3 regions of the Caballeronia sp. A2-2 genome follow, and region 3 is predicted to be linked to each of the others. Evidence: predicted binding sites of a transcription regulator. Region 3 holds the regulator's gene; each other region holds the start of a gene.

Region 1 (5,919 bases), on a different replicon from region 3:
AGGCCCATCATCGCCATGCCGCCGAGCAGCGTGGCCACATTGCTCGATGCAATCGGACGATGCGACCACAGCCCGAACGAAATCATCGGGTCGGCGGCGCGGCGTTCCTGCAGCACGAACAGCACGCTCGCCACCACCAGCACCGCGATTTCGATGCCCACGCGCGAGTGGTTCTCGCTGCCCGCATCGGTGAGGGCCATCATCAGCGCGGCCACCGCCGTGGTGAACAGACACGCGCCCGCGAAGTCGATCGACGGCCGCTGATGGCGCTTTTCCTCGTGCAGGAACAGCGTGAACAACGCCGCGGCCAGAATGCCGATGGGAATGTTGATCCAGAAAATCCACGACCACGAGAAGTGGCGGATGAGGAACGCGCCCACCATCGGCCCGAGCACGGCGCAAACGGCCCACACGCTCGCGAGATAGCCCTGTACCTTGCCGCGTTCGCGCGCGGGGTAGAGATCGCCGACGACCGTCAGCGCGACCGGCAGGATCGCGCCCGCGCCGACGCCTTGCATCAGCCGATACACGATCATCGCGGGCATGGACGTGGCGAATCCGGCCAATATCGAGCCGATCAGGAAGATCGCGATGCCCGCCATCATCGCGGGCTTGCGGCCGTAGAGATCCGCGAGCTTGCCGAACACGACCGTCAGCGCGGTCTGCGTCAGCAGGAACGACGAGAAAACCCAACTATAGAGATTGAGGCCGCCAAGCTGCGTCGCGATTTGCGGCATGGCGGTGGACACGATGGTGGCTTCGATCGCGACCATCGCCATGGAGGCCATGACGGCGGCGATCACCAAGGGACGGACGGTTTGCTTTTGGTTAGGCATGCGGCTTGGAAACGAAGGCAAATGGCGGCTTTTGCAAGGAAGAAAGCGATGAAACCGCGCGTCTCATGCGAGTGCGCGCGGTTCAATGCTGCGTCGCATGCAATGGTAGCCCGATGCCCGAAAGGCTGCTTGCCTCCTCATTCAAACCTAACTCTTCGGGCCTAGGCTTGATCAAGGGCGCATCAACAGCCCGATTCTCCACAGCCTTGGGCGCCGGTTCAGGACCCGGACCGGCGCTTTTTTTTCGCCATCCTTCGTTATTTCAAACGGCTTTCATCGTCCGTCATATGTGCACCTCGAACCCCGCATCGCGAAGTAGAATCGAGCGAGCATCCCGCCCGCTCCCTTCTTCGTTTTCTCTTTCGACGTTGCGGACTCGCATGATCAAATCGCTGAGAAATCAACTCGTCGTGGCGCTCGGTCTGCTCGTCAGCGTGATCGGCGTGGTGCAGGGCGTGAGTTCCTATCAACTGTCGAAAGCGGGCATGAACGCGTTGCTCGACTTGCGATTGGAACAGGTCGCCACGCGCATGCGCGAAGGCTTCGCCGAGGGCATTCCGCAGAATCCGGCGCGCGGCTCGCAGGATGATCGCGATGTCGTGCTGGTCGTGTGGAAGCCCGACGAAGCCGCGCCGTTCCGCAGCACGGACCCTTCGCTGCATTTTCCGCGCGATGCCAAACCGGGGTTTTCCCACGTCGATGTCAACGGCGAGGAATGGCGCATCTTCACGCGGCAAGACCCGACCATGACCATTCAGGTGGCGCAGCGCTCCGCCGTGCGCAGCACGCTCACGCGCGAGAACGCGGCCATGACGCTATGGCCCATCGCGGTGCTGCTGCCGCTCATGTGGTTCGCGGTGGCGCTGGTCGTGCAGCGCTCGCTGCGCCGGCTCAACGAACTGGGCGCGCAGGTGCGGGACATCGATGCCGCGCATTTGCAGCCCTTGCGCGTGACCGGCGTGCCCGAGGAAATCTCGCCGTTCATCGTGTCGATCAACACGATGATCGAGCGGCTGGCGAAGTCCATCGAGAGCGAGCGCAAGTTCATCGCGGATGCGGCGCACGAACTTCGCACGCCGCTGACCGCGTTGCAGCTACAGGCGGACAATCTCGCGCCGCATATCGTCGCGAGCAATCAGGAACGTTTTCAGGAGTTGCGACGCGGCATCGCGCGGGGCAGCAAGCTCATCACTTCGTTGCTACGGCTGGCGCGCGCGGATGCCCCGGTCGGCGCGACGCCGCTCACACGCGTCGATCTCGCCGACGTTGTGACGGGCGCGGTCGCCGATGTCTTGCCGATTGCCTTGTCGCGCGGCATGGATATCGGCGCGGAAGAGATGGTGCAGGCGCATGTGCGGGCCATCGAAACCGATATCGGCATGGCGGTGAAGAACCTCGTGTCCAACGCGGTGCGCTATACGCCGGACGGCGGCACCATCGATTTGCGCATGCGTCGTGATGGCGAGCGGGTGTGGATCGAAGTGGTCGATACGGGGCCGGGCATTGCGGAAGAATCGCTGCCGCGCGTGTTCGACCGCTTCTTTCGCGCGAATCCCGATATCGAAGGCAGCGGGCTGGGCCTGTCCATCGTGAAGGCGATTGCCGCGCGCTACGGCGGCGACGTGTTCATCCGCAATCGCGATGACGGGCGCACGGGCATCGTCGCGGGAATCGGCTTTCCGGTCGAAGAGGGCGCGGTCGTCCCGGAATCCGCGCCGCACGCCGCGACCGCCTGAAACAAGGGATTTCCGCGCCGATTCGCGCCGACTACAATGGCTCTCGCCATGTCGCGCGGCGCTTCGGACCACGACCGTATAGCCTGACGAAAAGTATTGACCGGTCGTGCGTTTATCTTGCTTGGCCGGGAGAGGAAACATGCGGATTCTTTTGATCGAAGACGACGTGCAGATTGGCACCAGCCTGATGCGCGCGCTCAAGGACGCGGACTACGCGGTCGATTGGGTGCGCGACGGCACGGCGGGGCGCGAAGCCATCGACGCGGCGGAATACACGGTAGTCCTGCTCGATCTCGGCCTGCCGGGGATGACCGGCATCGAACTGTTGCGGCAGGCGCGCACGGCGGGCAACGGCACGCCGGTGCTCATTCTCACGGCACGCGACGACCTCGATACGCGCGTGCAGGGTCTCGATCTCGGCGCGGACGACTATCTCCTCAAGCCCTTCGACATGCCCGAACTGCTCGCGCGCATTCGCGCCGTGCTGCGCCGCAAGGCGGGCTATGCCGTCTCGCGTCTCGGCGACGACTCCGTGAACCTCAACCTCGATCAGCGCACGCTCACCTGCGGCGAGATTTCGGGCGTCCTGTCCGCCAAGGAATTCGCCCTGATGCATGCGTTGATGGAGCGTCCCGGCACCATCTTTTCGCGCGATCAACTGGAAGACCGCCTGTACGGCTGGGGCAAGGAAGTGGAGAGCAACGCGGTCGATGTCATCATCCATTCGGTGCGCAAGAAATTCGGCGCGAGCGTGATACGCAATGTGCGCGGACTCGGCTGGACCGTGATGCTCGGGCAAGCCGGGCGCGAGGAAGCGAAGTAGCGCATCACTCAGAAGTTGGACACGGCGGTGGAGCGGTCGGTCGTGATCGCGCCGCAAAAACGCATGCTGTAGGCGTGTTCTTCCTGATCGATGCTGCGCATGCGGCGTTCGAGTTCCGCCAGATCCGTGGATGACGCGAGATACGCATCGTGTTGATGCGCCTTGTCTTGCGCGAACAAATTGCCGAGCTTATGAGCGATGAATGCGAACATGATGAGCTCCTTCGAATCCTGGTTTATTGAAGCGGCGGGTTTGCCGACACACGAAGATTAGGAGCATCGAATTAGGCTGGAATGAGAGCGTGATCTTCTGCACGACAAAGCGTTCGGCAGCGCACTCGATAAACGTTTTCGAGCAGTGTCGCGGCGCACCATCCCGTGCTATCTTGTTTCATACGGATTTCATACGGAACGCCGCACTCTCTCTCGCCGAGCCGCCATGAACGAAGTGCCTCGTACTCTCAGTGCCCGTGATCGTGCAGAACTTTTGTGCTGGCTGACTTGCGGCAGTCTCGGCGCGTTTTATCTCAATGGCGACTGGCCGGCGGCGGCGTTTCATGTGCAGGCCGCGCACAAGTGGCTGGACAGGCATCAACGGCTGGCTGATTGGCTCACGGTCGCGAAGCTCGCGGCCATTGCGCGGGATCTGGCATCGCGCCATTGCACGCTGCTCGAATCCGACTGGGCGCGCGACGCAGTGGAAGAACTGCTCGACAGCGAAGACCTCAACTATCAATCCGACGTGGTGCGGCAAGTGTTCGACGACTGCCGTCGCGCGCTTCAGGAAAAGCGCCTGCCGGAGTGATGCGACGCACTGGCGCAAACCACTGTATGGATGTACAGTAAGTCATTTTCGATCAGATGGCTGAAATGGCCGCGCGCTCGTTGGCGATGACTCCCGTTTCAATCTCTCTATCTTCGCGCTCGGCGTGCTTCGAACATGAGCACGCCTGACACTTCGTTGCCGCGCCGTATCGCGCATCTCGACATGGACGCGTTCTTCGCCTCCGTCGAACTGCTGCGCTATCCCGAACTACGCGGACAGCCGGTGGTGGTCGGCGGCGGGCGCGATGCCACGCCGGAAGTACTGGCCGATGGCACGCGCCGCTTCAGAAAACTGCGCGATTACGCAGGGCGCGGCGTGGTCACCACGTCCACGTACGAGGCGCGCAAGTTCGGCGTGTTCTCCGCCATGGGCATGATGAAAGCCGCGCAACTCGCGCCCGACGCCATTCTGCTGCCGACCGATTTCGAGTCGTACCGGCATTATTCGCGGCTGTTCAAGACGGCGGTCGCGGCCTTTACTTCGCAGATCGAAAATCGCGGCATCGATGAAATTTATATCGATGTGACCGAGCTTCCTGGCACGCCCGCCGAGATCGGTCAGCGCATGAAGGACGCCGTTCACGATGCCACCGGATTGACGTGTTCCGTGTGCATCGCGCCGAATAAGCTGCTCGCGAAAATCGGCTCGGAACTGGACAAGCCGGACGGCCTCACGCTGCTCACCATGGACGACTTGCCCACGCGTATCTGGCCGCTGGCGGCGCGCAAGGTGAATGGCATCGGGCCGAAGGCGAGCGAGAAATTAGCGGCGCTCGGCATTCAGACTGTCGGGGATATCGCGGCGGCGGACCTGGGTTTTTTGCAGACGCATTTCGGGCGCACGTATGCGGCGTGGCTTGCGCGCATCGCGCAGGGCGAGGACGAGCGGCCGGTGGTCGTCGCGTCCACGCCCAAGTCGATGAGCCGCGAAACCACTTTTTCGCGCGATCTGCATCCGAAGCAGGATCGCGCCACCTTGTCCGAGAAGTTCACGGACCTGTGCAAGCGTGTGGCGGACGATTTGCAGCGCAAGGGTTATGTCGGGCGCACGGTGGGCATCAAGCTGCGTTTCGACGACTTTCGTACCGTCACGCGCGATCTGACCTTGCCGGAAGCGACGGACGACGCCATCGAGATTCGACGCGCGGCGACGGAATGCGTGAAGCGCATCACGTTGGACCGGCGGCTCAGGCTGCTGGGCGTGCGGATCAGCGCGTTGTCGTTGAAAGGCGAGCGCTTTGCGGAAGCGGTGCAAGTGGAATTGCCATTCGACAGCCCGGACGAAGTGCGGGCGTCATAGCGCTTCACGCTTCTAACCAAATGACGGATGCTTCGTTGCCTCATCGCGCGCGCGAGAGTAGATTTATTGTCCCCTTGCCGCTTTTCGATGTCATCGTGACGAGTCTTTCTCCCGTAGCAGAAGCCGTTAAATCCAGCGGCCAGTCTTTCGACATTCGCGCGTTCGACGCACCGCTCGGCGCGGAAGTGATCGGCCTCGATCTGTCCAAACCCGTTTCCGCCGATGATTTCGCGCGCATCCATCGGGCGCACCTGGATCATCATGTGCTGGTTTTTCGCGATCAGCGTATTACGCCCGCGCAGCAAGTAGCGTTCAGTGCGCGCTTCGGGCCGTTGCAACGGCATGTGCTCAAGCAGTTCGCGTTGCCGGATCAGCCGGAAGTGCTGATCGTGTCGAACAT
Region 2 (5,919 bases), 820 kb from region 3:
ACACGCGAGCTTCGCCGTGATCTGGGCGACGACCTTCGTCGTGAACCTGCGCCACATTCTGTATTCGGCGACGCTCGCGCCCTACGTCGCGCATCTGCCCGCGCGCTGGCGCTGGGCGCTCGCGGGACTGCTGACGGACGAAGTCTTCGCCGTCGCCTATGCGCATTATCAAAAGCGCCCGGCAGGCGAAATCGGCCCGCACTACTTCTTCGGCTCGGGTCTGTCGATGTACCTCAACTGGCAAGCGTGGACGCTGCTCGGCCTGCTGTTCGGCGCAGCGTTTCCCGGCCTCAAGTCGCTCGGGCTCGACTTCGCGATGGTCGCCACGTTCATCGCGATCATCCTGCCGCAGCTCGTGGCCGTGCGCTTCGTCGCGGCGGTGCTGGCCTCGGGCGTGCTCTCGTTCGCGTGGCAAGGCTGGCCGTACAAGCTCGGTTTGCTCGCGGCGGTGATCGCGGGCGTGCTGACCGGCATGCTGCTGACGATGCTGGCATCGAATGATCAGGCCAACGGCAAGACAAACGAGCGCACGCAATGAACTATGTGATCCTGATCCTCGGCATGGCGATGCTCACGTTTCAGATCCGCGCGGCCGTCTTCGTGCTGGGTGAACGGCTCACGTTTTCGCCCTTGGTGCGCAATGCGTTGTCATTCGTGCCGGTGACGGTGCTGACCGCCATCATCGTGCCGATGACGGTCTCGCCGCACGGCCAGAACGCGGAGATCACGTGGCGCAATCCGCAACTGATCGGCGCGCTCGCGGCGCTTGCCGTGTGCATCGTCACGAAGCGTCCGCTGCTTACCATCGCGGTGTCGCTCGCGGTCTTTTTCGTGTGGCAGTTCGTCGTTTTGCGATGATGTTTCTGCCCGCCGGCCGAACGTTTATGCACGGCAAACACGTCCCTTTCATGTTCCCCTCAAGTTCCCCCGCCGCGCGCCGATATCAGTAACGAACGGACTCCGCCAAGAGAGCGGCGCCGAGCAACCCGCGCACGGCCGTCGGACGCGGAAACGGGAACTCATATGCGTCAAATCACCCTTACGTTTCGCGAAGAAACCCTCTCTTCGCTGAATCGCGATTTCGAGTCGTTCTTGCGGCTATCGCTCAAGCTCGACCCGCAATTCGTCACACCGTCGTTCGAGGATTTTCTCAGGGCCAAGTTGCTCGACAACGCCATGCCGCTCACCGAGCAGGCAGTGCAGCGCATGCTCACGCACGGTCAATATGCATGGGCCAAGCGCGCGCTCGACAAGGAATTTCCGGAGGTCGTGGAGATTCTGATTCGTCACGCGGCGGAACATGGCTTCGCGGTCGCGGTGCGTTCGGAATGGACCGCCGAGGATCTCGTCAACGCGTCGCGCGCGTGGGCGACGGCCATCGTCACCGAAGCCAAGGGCGATGAATCGCAGATCGACCGGCTCGCCACGCAGATCAAGTCGTCCGCCGAAGATATCCGCGATGTCGAAGCGAAGATGCACACGCCATCGTGGCGTCTGGCGGAATCGCTGCGTCAGCGCGTGTACGACACGAAGATCGCGGTGGAAAACAGCGTGGGTTCGAACGCGCGCGAGAAGCTCGGCGAGTTGCGTTGTTTGCTGCGGCTGGGCATCTACTATGGGTCGATTCAAAAGCAGGAAGCGCAGCAAGTGCTCGAATACATGCGCTCGATTCGCCCGGAGTTGTTCGTCGATGAACCGTACGACGGCTTCACGCGTTTCGCCGCCTGGCTGCGCAACATCTTCACGCCCGCGCCCAAGCTGCAACGGACGACGGCGCGCGCGCAGCAACGCTGAACGCCAGCGCTACTCCCACATCCCCTTGAGCCGCGCCGCGATGTCGATCTTCGCCTTCGCCGCCGCGGCCAGCCCCGCCGCCGTCGGCGCGACGGGCGCGATCACCGGCGGCCACGCGGCCGCTTCGAACTTGTCCATCAAGCCTTGCGGAATGAAGCGCGTGCGCTGCGCCCAGACGTGCCGGTCGCCGAGATGCGTCTGGTTGTGCACGTAGAAGCGCTGCGGCGTGATGACGTGCAGGTCTTCCTTCGCGCGCGTCATCGCGACATATAAAAGCCGCCGTTCCTCGTCGATTTCTTCATCGCTGCCGGTGCCGAGATCGGACGGAATGCAGCCATCCACGCCATTGAGCACGAACACGTTGTGCCATTCCTGACCCTTCGCCGAATGGATGGTCGAGAGAATCAGATAATCCTCGTCGATGAGCGGCACGCCGGATTCGTCGCTGGTCGCATCGGGCGGATCGAGCGTGAGTTCGGTGAGAAAGCGCTCGCGCGTCGGATACGTGGACGCGATGCTCTCCATCTGCAAGACATCGCCGATACGGATGGCCGCATCTTCATGATTGCGTTCGAGATGCGGCTCGTACCAGCGGCGGATCATCTCGAACTCGGCGGGCCAGCCGGTTTCGCGTCCGCAGAGTTTTGCCATGAGTCCGACGAAGCGCGGCCAGTCCTCGCTGGCTTTCGCGGGCGCATGGAACGCCGCAATCGCGCCCGATGCAACCGCGTCCGGCGCGCTCACGCTATCGAGCAAACGCCCGGCAATCGCAGGCCCGATGCCCGGCAGCAGTTGCGCGACGCGAAAACCCGCCACGCGATCGCGCGGATTTTCCGCCCAGCGCAGCACGGCAAGCACGTCTTTCACGTGCACGGAATCGAGGAACTTGAGGCCGCCGAACTTCACGAACGGAATGTTCTTGCGCGTGAGTTCGATTTCGAGCGTCGCGCTGTGATGCGCCGCGCGGAATAACACCGCCTGCGCCTTCAGCTTCATGCCCGCCTCGCGCGCTTCCAATACTTTCTCGACGACATAGCGCGCCTGATCCGCTTCATCGGCGACGGACACCACGCGCGGCTTTTGCGCCGATGCCTTGTCGGTCCAGAGATTCTTCGTGTAACGCTCGGCGGCGAGATCGATCACCGCGTTCGAGGCTTCGAGGATCGGTTGCGTCGAACGATAGTTGCGATCGAGCGTGACGGTCGCGGCGGGCGGGTCGAAGTGCTGCGGGAAATCGAGGATATTGCGCACCGTCGCGCCGCGAAACGAATAGATGGACTGGGCATCGTCGCCGACGACGGTGAGGCCGCGCCCGTCGGGTTTCATCGCGAGCAGGATGGTGGCTTGCAGGCGGTTGGTGTCCTGATACTCGTCGACGAGCACGTGATCGAAGCGGCTGGACAAGTCGGCGGCGACGCTCGGCTCCATCGCGAGATGCGACCAGTAAAGCAGCAGGTCGTCGTAATCGAGCACGCTTTGGGTTTGCTTCGCGTGGACGTAGGCGGCGAACAGACGCTTGAGATCGGCTTCCCACTCGCGGCACCACGGGAACGACTGATCGAGCACGGTGGCGAGCGACACGCCCGTGTTCACCACGCGCGAGTAGATGGCGAAGCACGTGGACTTGGCGGGAAAACGCTTCTCTTTCGATGACAGCCCGAGTTCGTGCCGCACGAGATTCATCAGATCGGCGGAATCCTCGCGGTCGTTGATGGTGAACGACGGCGCAAGCCCGACGAGATCCGCGTAATCGCGCAACAGCCGCGCGCCGATGCCGTGAAACGTGCCCGACCACGTCAAGCCTTGCGCGATGGCGCTTCTGCTCCCAAGCGCAGCGGTCGCAATACGCGTCACGCGCCGCGTCATTTCCTGCGCCGCGCGCCGCGAGAATGTCAGCAGCAAAATCCGATGCGGGTCCGCGCCCTTCACCAGCAGATGCGCCACGCGATGCGCAAGCGTATTGGTCTTGCCCGATCCCGCCCCCGCGATCACGAGCAGCGGCCCGCCGCAGTGCCCCGGTTCATCGATGCCGAATTCCACGGCGCGGCGCTGCGCGTCATTGAGCTTCGCAAGATAGGCCGCAGCGGCCTGATCGTTTTTCGCGCAGACGGGTTCGGCGTCGGTTTCGGGGAGCGTGGACACAGGCAAGATTTGTGACGAATTGGCGTGCCAAGCACTGTATATCCATACAAGCCTCACCCGCAAGTTCTTGCCCGCGGTCAGGTTTTGTCGACCGCGCATATGACCAATTTACAAAGCCGCTGAAAACGGGCGCAAAAAAACCGCTGCCTGAGAAGACAGCGGTTCTGGCGAGCCCTCGAGGCCGGAAACCCGGCCTTTACACCGTTACTGCGCAGCAGGCGACTTCACGCTCGGCGTAGCCAGCGTGTTGTTCGTGGCGGCAGGCGGCGTCGAATTGGCAGGCTGGGCATTGCCGCTCGGCAGGCCCGAATTCGGCGCTGCGCGGCCCATGCCGCTGTCCGAATTGGTCATGCCCGGCGTGCCGTAGCCGCCCGACACGCCGTTCAATTGATTCGACGGACTGGCCGTGCTGCCGCCCGCACCGCCTGCGCCGCCCGCGCCACCTGCACCGCCGGCCGCCTGTGCGAACGCGCCGCCCGACAGCGTGAGTGCGGCCACCGCCGCGATCAATGTGCTGAGTGTCTTGCTCATGATCTATGTCTCCTTGATCGGATTGAATGACGGACGCAGACGATTGCCGTCTGCACGGTAAGCACTTCAGCAATGCGCGTGCCGCGTCTCCTTTGCATCGAACTCCGCCGATCCGCGCCTTATTCCTTGCTTACGATGAAAAGCGGCCTCATCGCCCGTCCGGACGATGAGGCCGCGTGGCCCCGCCGCAATGCTCAGCAGCCGCGTTTAATCCGCGCTCTTTGCGTTCTTGACCTTGGCGTCGGCGGCGGCTTCGTCCGCTTTCGACTGTGCCTCGGTCTTTTGCTTGTCGGCCTTCGCCTGTGCAACGGCGGCCTTTTTATCGGCCTTCGTCTGTTCCTTCGATGCCTTTTGATCGGCGGATGTCTGCGCGAGCGTTGCCATGCTGGCGCTACTCAGCGCACCCGCAACGAGCGTGGCCAGCAAAATGGAATTGCGTCGGATCATGATGTTCTCCCCTTACGTTTTAATGAGCCTCGCCCGAATCCTTCGGCGCCTGTCCATCCACGGCTTCGTTGAGTTGCGCCTTGGCGGCATCCTTGTCCGCCTTGCGGTTGATCTTCGCGTTCTTTACTTGCTCCTTGTACTCAGCCTTGGCCTGCTGATTGTTGGCCTTCAGCTCCGCCTTTGAAGCCTTTTTCGATGCGCTGTATTCCGCGTTTGCCTGCGCGTTGGCATTGCGCTTCTGCACGAGCGGATCAGTCGGCGCGGGCGCGACGAGATTCTGCGGCGCGGGCGTCGCGGGTTGTGCCTGCATCAACTGAGCGGGGTCGGCGGCGGGTTGCGCCGTCTGGGCGTAAGCGCTGCCAGCAGTCAGCGTGGCGATGGCGGTGCCGATCATCAGGATTCGAGCGCGAGTCATGAGCGATTCCTCTCTTAATGAACGCCGGCGAACGGTGCTCGTCGAAAACGAGGTGCGCTGCACGGCTTTATCGATTGAAGGTTTGACGTCGATCGAAGCTGCATCGATCAAAACGTCTGACCGGATCGCGCGAAAGCAAGTTCGCCGGAATCAGTCATTGTTACCCGTGGTTTCACTTGGCTACAATTTGAAGATTCCCTCGCGCGATGCGGTCCGCTTGCACCAGCAGGACGCGTGCCATCGAACGATGGTGCTTTATGATGGCGGGCCTCGTTCAACCGCTTCTTTACGTTTCGACTTGCCATGCCGCCACTTCAATTCACGCTTACCGGCGACTACGTCGAACTGCATAACCTGCTCAAGCTCATGGGCCTCGCGGACAGCGGCGGCTCGGCGAAAGCGCGCGTCGCCATGGGCGATGTCATCGTCGATGGTCAAGTGGAACTGCGCAAGACCGCAAAGATTCGCGCGGGTCAGGTTGTCAAACTCGACGGGCAGACTATCCGCGTGCGGGCGGCGGAATAGCCGTCATCGGCTGCGCGGCATCGACATGCCTCGCGCGAACCAATAAGCTAGATACCTTTCTGCAG
Region 3 (5,919 bases):
GCAGCAGCATGGGCGTGAGCGCGAGCGTCTGATAGAACATGAAAAAGTCGTAACTCGGCGCGATGGCGGTAATTACCATCGCCGTGCTGGCGAACGCGAGGCCTGTCAGCACGATGACCGGCAGCGCGATCAGCATCGACGGAAAACTGGCGTAGCCGAGCGCGCCCGCCACCAGCATGATCGCCGCGCCCGAGAGCACCGACTTGCTCGCCGACCACACGATTTCCCCGAGCACGATATCGCCGAGCGTGAGCGGCGTGTGCATGATCGCTTCCCACGTGCGCTGTACATGCATGCGCGAAAAGCCGGAATACATGGCCTCGAAGCTCGCGGACATCATCACACTGGAAGCGGTCGTGCCCGCCGCGAGAAACGCGATATACGACACGCCCTCGACGTGACCGACCATCAGCCCGAGTCCTAAGCCTAAGCCGAAGAGATAGATCATCGGATCGGCCAGATTGCCGATCATCGAGGCGATGGCGAGCTTCTTCCAGACGAGATAGTTGCGCCGCCAGACCGACATCCAGTTCGTGGCGTTGGCGGGCAGCGCGTTCGAAAACGGCGTGAGGCTCGGTGCATCGTCGTGCTTGAGATGCGCGCGGCGTGTCTTGACGCGGGTTGGGTCCAATGTGTCCATGTCGATATTCGTTCAGTCCACCATCTCACGGCCCGTGAGACGCATGAATACATCTTCGAGATTCGCCGGCCGATGCAGATACCGCACGTCCGCGCGACCTTTCACGCGCGCATGCACGGGTTGCGGATCTTCGACGTAGCAGAAGAGCGTCTCGCCGCTTATCTCGATGCGTTGCGCGAACGGCGTGAGCTCTGCGGCCAGCGCCTGTGGATCGGGACCGTAAATCTCGATCACGTCCGAGCCGATCACGGTTTCGATCAGTTCGCGCGGACGGCCTTCCGCGACCTTGCGGCCTTCTTCGATCACACAAAGCCGGTCGCACAGACGCTCGGCTTCTTCCATGAAATGCGTGGTCAGCAAGATGGTTTTGCCGCGCGCGAGCAACGAACGCAGACGCTCCCAGATCATGTGCCGCGCCTGCGGATCGAGTCCCGTGGTGGGTTCGTCCATCACGAGCACATCGGGATCGTTGACGAGGGCGCGCGCGAGCGTCAATCGACGCTTCATGCCGCCCGACAACTCGCCGACGCGCGCATCCGCCTTGCTTTCCAGACGCGCGAATTCGAGCAGCGATGGCACGAGTGCGTCCATGCGCGCGCCTGCAAGACCGAAATAACGCCCGAACACGAGCAGGTTTTCGCGGACGGTGAAGTCTGGATCGAGGTTGTCGAACTGCGGCACCACGCCTACACGCTGACGCGCGAAACGCGCGCGCGCCGGCACCGGTTCACCGACGAGACGAATCGCACCACTATCCGGCGAAGTTATGCCGAGCAGCATCTTGAGCGTCGTGGTCTTGCCCGCGCCGTTCGGGCCGAGCAGACCGAAGCATTCGCCGCGACGCACGTCGAACGAGAGACCATCGACGACGCGCTTCGTGCCGTAGTGTTTCCTGACTTCGCTGAACTCGATGGCGGCTTCGTTCGTTGTTTGGTCGTGCAATGTTTGATCAGTCATGCAATCGATCCGCATTAATTCGCATAAGCAATTCAGCCGGCTAGTGTAATCCAATGCACCAAGGCAGCGCTGACGTGCCATCGGGCGCGGCGAAAGGGCGTCAAAGCTGTGCGCGCGGGCGCGTTCGCTTGTGCGGTTGAAACGCTCGGAGCCTTGCTGGCCGTGCGTGTGCGGCAGGCTGGCACGCGGCGCGCTAACAGCCTTGGCGCGCGTGTGCGCGGCTTAGCGTTTTCCATCGTTGCCACGCACGAACCGACACACGATGATGAAGCCACGCCGCATGCATCCGCGCTTCACGACGAACGCGGGTGCCCAGGCGAAGTAAGCGCATGTTGAGCCGCCACACCACGCGGCAGGGAGATTGACCATGACAAGCTACCGCAAGATTCTGTTGTGCTACGACGGCTCACGGGAAGGCCGCAAGGCGTTGCGTCAGGGCGCGAATCTCGCGCTCGACCTCAACGCGGAAACGCATGTGCTGGCCGTGGTGGACATGCGTTCCAGCATCGCGCAGAGCGCGGGACTGCTTACGGATATGGCGTGCGGCCGTTTCGAGGATGCAGCGCGCGACATTCTTCAGGAAGGCGTGGACTGGCTGCGCGAACGCGGTCTGGCGGCGCAGGGGCATTTCGCGTTCGGTCATCCGATCGATGAAATCGCGAATCTGGCGGACAACCTGAAGGTCGATCTCGTCGTGGTGGGTCACCGCTGCCGTAACGGGCTGGCGCGCTGGTGGATGGGCGCGGGCAATACGCCGCTGCTCGATCGCGTGAATTGCAGCATTCTGGTTGCGGTTTGTCAGGCAGGCGAATCTGCGGAAGCGGAGGACGAAGCGGCTTACGAGGCTAAACCCGTTAAGGCAGAAGCGAGCGCTTAGGCTGGTTTCAGCCGTTCAGGTCCACTGCGACGAGCTTCCAGTTGATAAGCCCGTTGCGGTGGAAGATCGCGGAGTAGCGCGCATCGCCTGCGCCGTGTTGGTAGGTCACGACGAAGGTGTCGAAGCTGCGATAACCAGCGGTGGTTTGGGGCGGCTTCTTTGCCGTCGGCTGCGAAGGGGCAGCGGGCACTTCGACGCTGGCAGGCTCAGGCGGCCGCTCGCCCGGATCGCCGCGCGGCGGAATGCCGTTCAAAATGGCCGCGACGCCATCCGGCGTGGCATACGAATCCACCAGCGGCCCGACGAGCGCCGCGCCGATCATGGCTCCGATGATCGCCAGCGGATTGCCACTTTTCTGGATATCGACGCGCCGCGTAAGCAACGCGCCGACCTGATCCTTGAGACTCGCGCGCAACGCGGGAAAATCGACGTACTGGTTGACGGTCTGCGCGTCGCGGGCATCGGCCGCACGCTTGACACGATCGAGCGCGATGTAAGGCGAGGCATAGACAAAACCGAGCGCCGCCACAAGCAGAACGACGACGAGCGTGGTGACAACGTAACGTGTAGTGCAGGACATGCGGTCGCGGATTCTCTGTTGCTATTGCGAAGGGTCAATTGTGCATTGACCGCGCGCCGACCGCATTTATCCCGACGCTGCATCAATTACGCGAGAATCCCGCCCGTGATCCCCGCGCGTTCCTCATCGATACACCGGTCGATCATGCGCGACACCTCATCGATCTTGCCCACCAGAATCACACGCGACGGACCGCGATACACCCGCACGCCCGCACGCTGTTCCTCCGACGCCCGCACCGTGCTGTTGAGCGACACCCGCGCGAACGCAGGCTGACGCGACGGCAACGCGGGCATTTCGTCGAACAGGTCGGGCGTACTCGGCTGACGCGCAATGCCGCAAGCGATGAGCGTGCGCAGATGACGCAGACGACCGAACTGGCGGAAGGGCAGCAAGCGGGCAAAACGTTCCATGGTGACTCTCCAGACGATAGGACGCACCTCGGCCACCCTGAACGAGGGCCGTCGTGCTTGTTATGTTCGAAGCGCCGTGGCTTGTATCAGGCGCAGTTCATGGAGTCAGTGTCCGCCCGGCTTAAGACATTTCTTGTCTCGAATTAAGAATTTTCTTCGAGCGGACAAGGAGTTGAAGCGAAAAACGTCAGAATTCGCCCGAACGAATCAGGCCGACAGCAATGCCTTCGAGTGCAAATTCCCCGCTGCCTGCGCGCACGAAAATGTTCTCGTAATCCGGGTTCTCGGCGATCAGTTCCACACCATCGCGATGCCGCTTCCAGCGCTTGACGGTTACGTCATCCCCCAACCGCGCCACGACGATCTGGCCGTCCTTCGCTTCAGTGCGCTTTTGTACCGCGAGCAAATCGCCATCGAGAATGCCGGCATCGCGCATGGAAAGACCGCGCACTTTCAGCAGATAGTCCGGCTTGCTGGAGAAAAGCGCCGGATCGCACACGTAAGTCTGCGAAATGTGCTCCTGCGCCAAGATAGGACTACCCGCCGCGACACGCCCGACCAGCGGCAGCGCCAACTGCATGATGCTCTGATGCGGAAGCGTGAACTGATGCTGCTCCTCACGCGACGATTCCCCCAGCAATCGAATGCCGCGCGAGGAACCCGCCGCCAGTTCGATCACGCCCTTGCGCGCCAGCGCCCGCAGATGCTCCTCCGCCGAGTTGGCCGAGCTGAAGCCGAGTTCGGCGGCGATCTCCGCGCGCGTGGGCGGAAAGCCGGTGCGCTCGATCGCGCGCTGGATCAGTTCCAGCACTTGCTGCTGCCGCGCGGTGAGTTTGGTGATCTTGTTTGTCACAGGCTTAGGTCCCGATTCACTGTATGGATGGACAGGTGACTGTATTTTTATACAGTATTTCGGTCTTTTCAAGCTTTACTTTAAGTTCGCGCGCGCTGGCCCACGTTTGCGTCGTCTAAACCCGAACACTGCTTTCTTGCTCCAGGAATATGCTTATCAGCTTGGATAGGTATAAAAGAGTGAAAAACGATTATTTCTAATCATATAGAGACGTCGTTAGACTGATTCCGTCAATCAATAAGACGGAGAACGGGGAATGCAAAGCTTCAAGACGGGATTGGGACTGAACGCGCGGCGCTTGTTTGCAGCGTTCGCGCTGACGGCGGCAAGCATCGGCGCGGTGACGCAGGCGCACGCCGATACGGCGTTTTTGAACGTGTCCTACGATCCCACGCGCGAGCTGTATCAGGATTTCAATCAGGCTTTCGCGAAGAAGTGGAAGGCAGACACCGGCGAGACGGTGACCTTCAAGCAATCGCACGGCGGCTCGGGCGGACAGGCGCGCGCGGTGCTCGACGGTTTGCAGGCCGATGTCGTGACGCTGGCGCTCGCCTATGACATCGATGCACTGGCATCGAAAGGACTCGTCAACGCGGACTGGCAGAAGCGTCTGCCGGACAACGCTTCTCCGTACACGTCGACCATCGTGTTTCTGGTGCGCAAGGGCAACCCGAAGCACATCAAGGACTGGGACGATCTGACCAAGCCGGGCGTCTCGATCGTCACGCCAAACCCGAAGACCTCGGGCGGCGCGCGCTGGAACTATCTCGCGGCGTGGGCGTATGCGCAGCACAAGCCGGGCGGCAACGAGCAGACCGCCAAGGATTTCGTCACCAAGGTCTACAAGAACGCGGGCGTGCTCGATTCCGGCGCGCGCGGCGCGACCACGAGCTTCGTGCAACGCGGTCAGGGCGATGTCTTGATCGCCTGGGAAAACGAAGCCTTCCTGTCGGTCAAGGAATTCGGCACGGACAAGTTCGAGATCGTGGTGCCGTCGGTGAGCATTCTGGCGGAGCCGCCGGTCGCGGTGGTGGACAAGGTCGTCGACAAGCACGGCACGCGCAAGCTGGCCGAGGCGTATCTCAAGTATCTATACAGCGACGAAGGCCAGCAGATTGCCGCGCGTAACTTCTATCGTCCGCGTTCGGACAAGGTACCTGCCGATCTGACGAAGCAGTTCCCGAAGCTCAAGCTCTACACGGTCGATGACACCTTCGGCGGCTGGGCGAAGGCGCAAAAAACGCACTTCGCGGATGGCGGTGTGTTCGATTCGATCTATCAGCCGCAGTAAGGCATAACGCGATGACGCGGCGCACACGACGCCGCGCATCGTCATGAGACGTAAGCGCCCACCCCGGCGCAATGGAAAGAATGGATCAAGGATGACGACCCTCACATTCAGGAAGCCGAGCGCGTTACCCGGCTTCGGACTGACACTTGGCATCACGCTGGCTTATCTGAGCCTCGTGGTGCTGATTCCGCTGGCGGCCACCTTCGCGAAAACGGCCACGCTGCACTGGCCGCAGTTCGTGAGCGCGGTGACTTCGCCGCGCGTGCTCGCGTCGTACCGGCTGACGTTCGGCGCGGCGCTCGGTGGCG

The links. Region 3 encodes LexA, which represses DNA repair genes until DNA is damaged. Its sites were predicted from a motif close to ACTGTATNNNNATACAGT; they were not measured.
Region 1: a site for LexA is predicted at 4,221-4,238, ahead of dinB (DNA polymerase IV). Genes of this name have one in related genera too.
Region 2: a site for LexA is predicted at 3,970-3,987, ahead of ACZCWR_RS14225 (ATP-dependent helicase). Genes of this name have one in related genera too.

What each region holds. Positions count from the first base shown of each region.
Region 1 covers NZ_CM172588.1:1,194,092-1,200,010, reverse strand. Annotated here, with positions in the region: gene ACZCWR_RS21855 (MDR family MFS transporter) at 1-836, opposite strand, end outside; gene ACZCWR_RS21850 (sensor histidine kinase) at 1,217-2,572, shown strand; gene ACZCWR_RS21845 (response regulator transcription factor) at 2,712-3,395, shown strand; gene ACZCWR_RS21840 (DUF3563 family protein) at 3,404-3,607, opposite strand; gene ACZCWR_RS21835 (hypothetical protein) at 3,834-4,199, shown strand; gene dinB (DNA polymerase IV) at 4,335-5,519, shown strand; gene ACZCWR_RS21825 (TauD/TfdA dioxygenase family protein) at 5,615-5,919, shown strand, end outside.
Region 2 covers NZ_CM172587.1:2,994,590-3,000,508, forward strand. Annotated here, with positions in the region: gene ACZCWR_RS14210 (AzlC family ABC transporter permease) at 1-538, shown strand, start outside; gene ACZCWR_RS14215 (AzlD domain-containing protein) at 535-858, shown strand; gene ACZCWR_RS14220 (DUF4088 family protein) at 1,024-1,794, shown strand; gene ACZCWR_RS14225 (ATP-dependent helicase) at 1,804-3,936, opposite strand; gene ACZCWR_RS14230 (hypothetical protein) at 4,141-4,467, opposite strand; gene ACZCWR_RS14235 (hypothetical protein) at 4,675-4,914, opposite strand; gene ACZCWR_RS14240 (hypothetical protein) at 4,934-5,329, opposite strand; gene ACZCWR_RS14245 (RNA-binding S4 domain-containing protein) at 5,633-5,854, shown strand.
Region 3 covers NZ_CM172587.1:2,175,136-2,181,054, forward strand. Annotated here, with positions in the region: gene ACZCWR_RS10345 (ABC transporter permease) at 1-640, opposite strand, end outside; gene nodI (nodulation factor ABC transporter ATP-binding protein NodI) at 653-1,597, opposite strand; gene ACZCWR_RS10355 (universal stress protein) at 1,965-2,474, shown strand; gene ACZCWR_RS10360 (DUF2939 domain-containing protein) at 2,482-3,054, opposite strand; gene ACZCWR_RS10365 (hypothetical protein) at 3,141-3,467, opposite strand; gene lexA (transcriptional repressor LexA) at 3,655-4,308, opposite strand; gene ACZCWR_RS10375 (sulfate ABC transporter substrate-binding protein) at 4,577-5,611, shown strand; gene cysT (sulfate ABC transporter permease subunit CysT) at 5,703-5,919, shown strand, end outside.